One region of the Acidovorax sp. ACV01 genome, then DNA from elsewhere that is predicted to be linked to it. Evidence: predicted binding sites of a transcription regulator. Region 1 holds the regulator's gene; the other holds the start of a gene.
The links. The regulator LexA, encoded in region 1, represses DNA repair genes until DNA is damaged. The targets are predictions, from matches to a motif close to ACTGTATNNNNATACAGT.
Positions count from the first base shown of each region.

Region 2: the regulator LexA is predicted to act here: its motif matches at 2,066-2,083, upstream of recA (recombinase RecA).

Region 1 is NZ_JACUZT010000009.1:55,463-60,216, reverse strand. It holds gene IB243_RS22575 (hypothetical protein) at 1-57, shown strand, start outside; gene IB243_RS22570 (hypothetical protein) at 57-206, shown strand; gene IB243_RS22565 (hypothetical protein) at 235-510, opposite strand; gene lexA (transcriptional repressor LexA) at 1,564-2,238, opposite strand; gene IB243_RS22550 (asparaginase) at 2,352-3,278, shown strand; gene IB243_RS22545 (hypothetical protein) at 3,296-3,718, shown strand; gene IB243_RS22540 (DUF6152 family protein) at 3,742-4,215, shown strand; gene adk (adenylate kinase) at 4,336-4,754, opposite strand, start outside.
Region 2 is NZ_JACUZT010000003.1:691,469-696,222, reverse strand. It holds gene IB243_RS11835 (LysR substrate-binding domain-containing protein) at 1-651, shown strand, start outside; gene IB243_RS11830 (helix-turn-helix domain-containing protein) at 720-950, shown strand; gene IB243_RS11825 (Clp protease N-terminal domain-containing protein) at 966-1,481, shown strand; gene IB243_RS11820 (MarR family winged helix-turn-helix transcriptional regulator) at 1,489-2,001, opposite strand; gene recA (recombinase RecA) at 2,144-3,220, shown strand; gene recX (recombination regulator RecX) at 3,303-3,770, shown strand; gene IB243_RS11805 (chemotaxis protein CheW) at 3,810-4,754, opposite strand, start outside.

The DNA of each region.
Region 1 (4,754 bases):
GTCAACAAGATACTGGACATTGAAGAAAAGCGCCAGCAAGTGGCCGGGTCCCCGTGATGCAATCGGCCAGCAGCCGCAAGGCCGCCCGCCGGATCGAACAGCGCCAGCGCCGCGAGTGGCGCGAACAGCAGCGCGAGCTGCAAGACCGCGCCCAGCGCCAGGTCATCCCGCGCAGAGAAGATGGGCCGCCGCCCCGCATTGATTGATTGGCGGTGGCGGTGCCTGCCTGGGCTGTCACACCCGCGTCACCTCGCACCGCCACTCCTGCGCGTGCCAGGCGTGGCCATCGCGTTCCAGGCCAAAGAAGGTAAACACGTTCGCACACACGGCCGTCATGCGCGGCTCGAACAGCTCGCGGTTGCCGGGCAGACACCGAAGCACCGGCACCGTGCGCTCGCGCTCGCCCAGGCTGCGGTGCTCCATCATCAGATCGCCGCGCATCCTCTGCGCTGGCCCAATGGGCACGTGCAACTGGCCTTTGTCGCGGGTAATAACGATTTCGCAGAACATACTCAAGTTTCAGCGTAGTTATTGGCGTAGCTATTCGAGTGCTTGGTGGTTTTCTATTTGGGAAAATAGAAATCGAGAATCACAATGTTCATCCCGACATTGTGCCTTGGTGAAGCGGCCTGCATCACGCCGGGCGGCCTCCTTGCGCATCAAAGGTGTTGGACTTTTCGTGACGGAGTGTTGGAGCCACCTGCTAGGACGAGTGCGTATTCTTGTTCACCCATGCCCTCAAGGAGGTCGAAAACAGGTCCCTGATGCTGGCAGGGGCAACGGAGCAGCCCACATGCGGCGGGGAGTGCGGTGGCTGCTCCTCGAGCTATTTTGCCTAAAACCATTGGGGAAGGCCCCGCAATGAGAGGGCATCAATGGCTCGTTGTGAGAGATGGCGCCGCCTCAACAGGTTTGCAGCGCTGCCTCTGATGCGGCCATTCGGTCCAGCTCAGCGCACACATCCGCCATGCGGCCAGCGATCACCAGCCGGCCCGAGCCGCCCGATGCTGGGGCTCGGCGCAGGACCTTGGCCGTCCTGCTGGCAGAGCCTTCTGCCGACCACGGTGATCCACAGGGGTTGCGGGTGGTCGCAGGCGAAGACGTGAACACTCCGCCGCTGGTGGTTGCCAGTCGAGTTGGGGCCTCGGTGGGCGGTATCTGAGGATTGACCGTAAAAGGCCAATTGCCACGCAGCGGACGCTGGTGCGGGATGCCAGCGGGACGTTGGTGGGGCTTGCGGGTGCCTGCCTCACTGTGGCCGCTGCCCCGGGCCGCATCGTCGGGATGGGCATGGGCTGGGGATGAGTCTGCCGCAGACTGCATTTTGAGAGGGCTTGCGTGATGGAGCCAGCGGGTCAGTGAGCGCAGTGGGGTGGAGAGTGCAGAAAAGGTGGTCAAGGCAATTCCCATGTGAAAACTCCGAAGGTCGGGGGTTGGACATAGGCAGGATTGCAAATCGAACCGGCACCGCAGGGCTGGCGTACCTGTTTTATCGGTACACCAAACGCCCGCCACCTGCAGTGCGGCAGCTAACTAGGGAATGGATGTGATGGAGCCCTGTGGCTACATCAGCATGGTGTTGCGGATGAGTCCGACCGCGAGACCTTCGATCTCAAACGGTTCGCCAGGCTGCACCACGATGACCGGGTAATCCGGGTTTTCGGGCAGCAATTCGATGGCCGTGGCGGTGCGACGCAGGCGCTTGACCGTCACGTCGTCTCCCAGGCGGGCCACGATGATCTGGCCGTTGCGGGCTTCACGGGTGGACTGCACGGCCAGCAGGTCGCCATCCATGATGCCGGCATCGCGCATGGACATGCCGCGCACTTTGAGCAGGTAATCGGGCTTGTGATGGAAAAGGCTGTTTTCCACACTGTAGGTCTGGTCAACGTGTTCCTGCGCGAGAATGGGCGAGCCCGCCGCCACGCGTCCCACCAAAGGCAGAACCAGCTGTGAAAGCCCGGGAATGGGTAGGTTGAACTGGCTGCCACGTGCTGCATTGATGGAGCGTACCGTGTCGCTGCGCAGACGGATGCCACGTGATGTGCCGCTGACCAGTTCGATCACGCCCTTGCGTGCCAATGCCTGCAGATGCTCTTCGGCCGCATTGGCCGACTTGAACCCCAGTTCGGCCGCGATTTCTGCGCGGGTGGGAGGCGCACCAGTGCGTGCAATGGCCGTCTGGATGAGATCCAGAATCTGTTGCTGGCGGGCGGTGAGTTTCGGGTTGTCGAGCATGGTGGTTTCCGGTGGAGGCGGCTACAGTGAAGGACAACTGTTTTTTAATCCAGTAACTGTATTTTTCACCAGTTTTTCGGAGTACGCAAGTGAGTGGGCAAAAAATTGTAGTTTTGGGCACCGGGGGAACCATTGCGGGCACATCCGCGCGGGCTGGTGACAACATTGGTTACACCGCTGCACAGGTGGGCGTCGAGCAACTGCTTGCGGCCGTTCCCGGATTGCAACAGGCGGCGCAGGGCGGGCTGGTGGCGGAGCAGGTGGCCCAGATCGACAGCAAGGACATGGATGGCCAGGTGTGGCATGCGCTGGCGCTGCGCTGCGCGCACCACTTGGAAGATCCGGAGGTGCGTGGTGTAGTCATTACCCACGGAACCGACACGCTGGAGGAGACGGCTTGGTTCCTGCACGAAGTGCTGGATACCCGGGCGAAACCCGTGGTGCTGACCTGCGCCATGCGCCCAGCGACGGCGCTCACGCCCGACGGGCCGCAGAATCTTCTGGATGCCGTTGCCGTGGCGGTTACACCCGGTGCACGGGGCACGCTGGTGGTGGCCGCTGGGGAAATCCATGGGGCGCGGCAGGTTCAGAAGGTGCACCCCTACCGGGTGCATGCGTTCAACTCTGGCGAGGCTGGCCCTTTGGGCTGGGTGGAGGAGGGGATTGCCCGCCTTGTGCAGGATTGGCCGCCAGTGCTTAGTAAATCCGCATTTAATGCTATTAAAAATAGAGCATCCTCCTTTGCCTGGCCCCGCGTGGAAGTGCTCGTCAGCCACGCTGGCGCATCGGGCGCCATGGTGGACGCGTTGGTGCGCGATGGGGTCCAGGGGCTGGTAGTGGCCTGTACGGGCAATGGCACCATCCATCACGCTCTGGAGGGCGCGTTGCTGCGTGCACAGGATGTGGGTGTGCGGGTGGTGCGGTCCACACGCTGCCCCGAGGGGCAGGTGCTGCCCAAGCCGGGGGACGCATTGCCCGACTCCAGGGGACTCTCGCCCTTGAAGGCCAGGATCTCGCTGATGCTGGAACTGCTGCACTGAGAAACAAGGCCGCCCCGATGTTTTTTGCTGCCCTCAAGACCCATGCATGGGCCTACCCGGCGCTGGAGGTGGTGCACATCGTGGGCATTGCCTTGCTGCTGGGCAATCTGGTCTTGCTGGAGTTGCGGGTGTTTGGTCTCGGGGCGGCATTGCCCGTCAAGGACCTTGCGCGGCTCAGCCTGTCGCTGGCGTTGTGTGGTTTTGGACTGGTGGCTGCGTCGGGCCTCTTGATGTTTGCCACGCAGCCTGCCGAACTGCTCGCCAGCCGCGCATTCACCTTGAAGATGCTGCTGTTAATGCTTGCAGGCTGCAACGCCGCGTGGTTCCATGGGCGGGGTTCGCTGGCGCGCCTGGACGGCCTGGCCCGGGTGCAGATGCTGGGCTCCACCATGATCTGGCTGGCTGTGGTGGTCTGTGGCCGCTGGATTGCCTATCTCTGATCGACACGACAAGGGGAGAATCGATGACCCACCTGCAACGCCGCCACGTGCTCCTGGCCGCCTCCGCCGTTCCGCTGGGGGTGCACGCCCACCACGGCTGGAGCAGTTTTGATCCTGAGCGTCCCATCTATCTGGAAGGTAAGGTACTCAAGGTGCGCTGGCAAAACCCGCATGCCGAGCTGGAACTGGAGATACCTGCCGAACTGAAGCTGCCTGCGGATCTGGCCCAGCGCGTGGTGCCGGCCCAGACCTCCCCCGTGGACGGCAAGGCCCTGCTGGCCAAGGCGGTGTTGCCCAACCGCAAGGACCGCCGCTGGGAGGTCGAACTGGCGCCCCTGACCCGCATGCAGGCCTGGCAGGTGCAGGAGATCAAAACCGGCGCGGCGGTATCGGTAGTGGGCTTTACCCTGCGCGAAGAGAAGGGCGATGCGGTGCTGCGGGCGGAGTACCTGTTTGTGGATGGCAAGGCCTACGGATTGCGCTCCAGCCCAGCCTGAATAACCAGGATGGCCTGGTTTCCAGGTGGAAGCCCTGAAGCGGTTGTCTTCGCCGCATAAAAAAAAGCGACGCCCGGGGTGCTTGGGCGTCGCTGGTTTCGGGGGCGTGTGCCCCACGCGTCAGCTGGCGAGTGCCTGCAGCGCGCGTGCCGTGATTTCGTCTACGCTGCCCGTGCCGCTGATGGCGCGGTACTTGGGTGCAACCTCAGGCTCGGCCTTGGCCCAGTTGCTGTAGTAGTCCACCAGCGGGCGTGTTTGGTCGCTGTAGACCTGCAGGCGCTTCTTGACGGTTTCTTCCTTGTCGTCCTCGCGCTGGATCAGCTCTTCGCCCGTCACGTCGTCCTTGCCTTCCACCTTGGGTGGGTTGAACTTGACGTGGTAGGTGCGGCCGCTGGCAGGGTGCGAGCGGCGGCCGCTCATGCGTTCGATGATGGCGTCAAAAGGCACATCGATTTCGAGCACGTAGTCGAGCTTGACGCCCGCTGCCTTCATGGCGTCTGCCTGGGGAATGGTGCGCGGAAAACCGTCGAACAGGAAAC
Region 2 (4,754 bases), on a different contig from region 1:
GCCAAGTGGCTGATCCCGCGCCTGCCGCAGTTCCAGCAGCAGCACCCGCAGGTCACATTGCACTTCGTGCCCTATGTGCACAGCTACGACTTCGAGCGGCCCGAGCTGGACTGCTCCATCCTGTTCGGCGAAGGCCACTGGCCCGGCGCACACGCGCACTACATCACCGGCAACGAGGTGGCGTTGATCGCCCCGCGTACCCGCGTGGCCGACTGGGCCATCCACACGCCGGGCGACGTGGCGCACCACACGCTGATGCGCCACGTGACAGTGCCCGAGGCCTGGCTGCGCTGGAGCGAGACACACGGGGTGCCCGGCCTTATCGATCCCCTGGCGGGCCCGCAGTTCGACCAGTTCCAGACCATGATCCGCGCGGTCATGGCCGGAATGGGCCTTGCACTGGTGCCGCGCTGCCTGGTGCAGGACGAGATCACCGCCGGGCTGGTGCGCGAGCCCCTGGCCGACGCGCCGCTGCGCGGTGGCTACCGGAGCGACATGGGCTACTGGTTTTGTTATCCCGAAGGCCGCACCCAGCTGCATGCGTTGCAGTGTTTTCAACAATGGCTGTTGGCCTGCGCTTCGCCCGCCGGCGAAACACCACAACCCCTGCCCGCATCGGACATGGGAGCGGATACGTTCGCCACCGTCTGACTCCGGCTCAAAAAACCCCTTCGTCAATGTTTGTTGACGCCCGGCCATTCGTCAACTACAGTTGACGAATGCAGCCCCCACCCGCACTCCCCCCGCCCGACAACCCCGAGGCCGCGCTGGCTGCCGTAGTCGCCCTGCGCCTGATGGCCGACCGGCTGGAAACCGCTGCCGTGGCCGCGGCGCTGGAGCAGGGGTGGTCGTGGACGCAGATCGCCCAGGCCCTGGGCGTGAGCAAGCAGGCAGCGCACAAGCGCCTGTCACCCCACATGCCCCAGGCCCCACAGACGTCCCGTTCTTGAGAAGGAGTTCTCGCCATGTTTCGCCAATTGCAACACCGCTTCCAGAGCATGCGCACGCTGAGCTGCCTGTGCACCAGCGCCGAGGCCCATGCCCGCGCAAGCGGCCAGGCCGCACCGGGGGCCGAGCATTTTCTGCTGGCCGCCATCGACCTTCCCGAGGGGTCGGCCCGGCGTGCGCTGGAGAGCGTGGGGGCCGACCCCGTCGCCGTGCGGGATGCGATCGAGCAGCAGTACCGCGATGCGCTCCAGGACATGGGACTGAATGGGACCCTGCCGCAGGCGCCGGCCCTCGCGCCACCGGTTCCAGGCCTCTACCGGGCCCAGCCCTCGGGCCAGGAGGTCATGCAGACGCTCGCGCGCTCCCGCAAGGACCAGGGCGGCCCCCTTCTGGGGGCCCACGTAGTGGCAGTGGTGGCCACCATGCCGCAAGGCGTGGCGGCGCGCACACTGCGTGCCATGGGCATCGACGCAGGCCAGCTGGCGGCTGCAGCGCAGGCCCAGGTGCCATTGGCAACGGGCGCAGCCGCCTGACCCGGGTTCAGCGCATCAACGTACCGGCCCCATCGCCGCCCGCATAGGCCTCCAGTCCAATGGCCACCACGGTGGCCACGTCGTGGCCTACTTCGGTCCGGAACTCGGCTTCTGCCTGTGCCACGGCATCCCGGAACGCCTGCAGCCACGCCAGGCCTGTGGTCGTGAAACACACGCGGCGCGCACGCGCGTCCAGCGGGTCGGCCTCGCGCGTGACCAGGCCCCAGGCCTCGCACTGGTCCACCAGGTTGGCCATGGCCTGCTTGGTCATGCCCGCACGCTGGGCCAGGTCGGTCAGCCGGTCGCCCTGCAGCGCCAGGTGGCGTGTGATGTGCACATGGGCGGCACTCACCTGGTCGCGCGCGGCCAGGTTGGACAGCGCCAGCGGCACTTCCACGTTGTGCGCCATGAGCTGCAGCACGCGCGCGTCGAAACGGCGCATGGCGTGGCCGAACAGGCGGCCCAGGTGGGTCTGGCGCCAGCCGTCTTCGGCAGGGGATAGGAGGGGCAAATCAGGCATCGCTGAATTGTCAGGCAAACTGACTAAATTATCCTTGAATACCTTCCGACAGCTCGCATAAACTACTGTTCAAGCATCCAGCCTGTGATTAATCGCAGAGCAATGCAAACATCCAACCTGTTGTTTTTCAAGGAGTTTTCTCATGGACGTCGCAGTCAAAGGCACCAACCCCGCATTGCCCGTGAACACCGAAAAGGCCAAGGCACTGGCCGCCGCGCTCGCCCAGATCGAGAAGCAATTCGGCAAGGGCACGATCATGCGCCTGGGTGAAGGCGAGGTGATCGAGGACATCCAGGTGGTCTCCACCGGCTCGCTGGGCCTGGACATCGCGCTGGGCGTGGGCGGCCTGCCCCGTGGCCGGGTGGTCGAAATCTACGGCCCGGAATCCTCGGGCAAGACCACGCTCACGCTGCAGGTGATTGCCGAGATGCAAAAACAGGGCGGCACCTGCGCGTTCGTGGATGCGGAACATGCCCTGGATGTGCAATACGCCCAGAAACTCGGGGTGCAGCTGTCCGACCTGCTGATCAGCCAGCCCGATACCGGCGAGCAAGCGCTGGAGATCGTGGACAGCCTGGTGCGCTCGGGTGCTGTGGACCTGATCGTCATCGACTCGGTCGCAGCCCTCACGCCCAAGGCCGAAATTGAAGGCGAAATGGGCGACGCCCTGCCCGGCCTGCAGGCCCGCCTGATGAGCCAGGCGCTGCGCAAGCTGACCGCCACCATCAAGAAGACCAATTGCATGGTCATCTTCATCAACCAGATCCGCATGAAGATCGGCGTGATGTTCGGCTCACCTGAAACCACCACCGGCGGCAACGCGCTCAAGTTCTACGCCTCCGTGCGCCTGGACATCCGCCGCACCGGCACCATCAAGAAGGGCGACGAAGCCATCGGCAACGAAACCAAGGTCAAGGTGGTCAAGAACAAGGTGTCGCCCCCGTTCAAGACGGCCGAGTTCGACATCCTGTTCGGTGAGGGCATCAGCCGCGAGGGCGAGATCATCGACATGGGCGTGACCGCCAAGATCGTCGAGAAGTCGGGCGCCTGGTATGCCTACAACGGCGAGAAGATTGGCCAGGGCCGCGACAACGCGCGCGAGTTCCTGCGCGAGAACCCCGACCTGGCCCGTGAAATCGAGAACAAGGTGCGCGAAGGACTGGGCATTGCGCTGTTGCCCGACGCACTGCAAGCCCCTGCCGCCGCCGCGAACGAGTGAACTCCGAAACTTCAAACAAAATAGGCCTCCAGCGCTTGATTGACAAGCGCTGACAGCTATCAAATTTGAAGCGCAGAGATTCATGGGATTCACCACGCTCTCGCTCAAGGGCCGGGCCCTGCGCCTTTTGAGCCAGCGGGAACATTCCCGCAGCGAGCTGGCCACCAAGCTGGCGCCCCACGCGGAGAGCCCCGAGGAGCTGGCCGCCCTGCTGGACCTGCTGGTGGAGCAGGACTGGCTGAGCGACCAGCGCGCGGCCCAATCCCTGGTGCACCGCCGGGGCCCCCGCTTGGGTGCCGCCCGCCTGGTCCGGGAACTGCGCACCCGGGGCGTGGCCGATGAGCTGGCGCGCGAGGCCACGGCTCCGCTGCTGGCCACCGAGGTGCAGCGCGCGCGCGAGGTATGGCAGCGCAAGTTTGGCCAGGTGCCTCTGGACATGAAAGAACGCTCGCGCCAGGTCCGCTTCCTGATGGCACGTGGCTTCACCCTGTATGCCATCCAGAAAGCCATTGGGGGCGACACGGAGGACGAAGACCCTGGCGCTGCCTGACCCAGGCCGGCAGCCAACGTGTCCTCTGACCAGGCCCGGTCAGCGCTGCATTGGCAACTCTGCGGCGGTGCCGCTGGCTGATGGTGCCGCAAGCACCTCGGGCGGCAAGGGTGCCCACCGGGCATCCAGGCCATTGGGGTCCACCACATACACGATGGCCTGGCCCGAGCCCCGGTCGCTCAGGATGCCCGTGATCCACGGGGCGTGTGCGGACACGCTGCCCGGCACAGGGTGCACGCTGTCCTGCGACACCACCCCCACCAAGCGCTCCACCAACAGCACCACTGGGCGGCCCTGGCTCGTCACCACCACCGCCACGGCCCGCCGCGGGTCGGCCAACGCAGACAGGCCCGCAATGCGGCAGGCGTCATAGGCTGGTGCCATGCGGGTCCCGCCTTCGTGGGCAATCTCGAGCATGCCAGCCAACTGCGCCGGGCCAGGCACCTGCACCAGGCGCGCGGCCGACATGGCCTGCTGCACATGCACGCTGTCGATGGCCAACAACAAGGCGCCACAGGCCACCACGCCATAGCGGCGCACGTTGCCACCGGCCCCGTTCACGGATGACTGCGGCAGGGCCAGCGCACTGCTGCTGGCCACGGCGGGCTGCACGGGCATCAGCAATACGGAGTACACGGGTTCCCGGTACCCGTCGTCGCGCTTGAATTCCCTGTATCCGGTGCTGGCCGCAACACCCGCCAGATAGTCCTGCCCTTGCCAGCGCACGCGCTGCGCGGTGGCGGGCATGGCGGACGCCGTGGCCACAGAGGGAGTTTTTCCGGCGGGCCCGGGCTGCCGCCCTGCAGCACCTGTCAGCACCGCAGCCCGCGCCATATCGGCCACAAAAGGCAGCACAGGTGGCACGCAGCCCTCGGCGGCATCCGGGCCATCCTCGTCGGCGCTGGCCAGCACGCGCCCCTGCGCATCAGTGAAGAAGCCGCGCACGGCCTGTCCCTGCGGCAACGCATCGCGCAGCATGGCCTT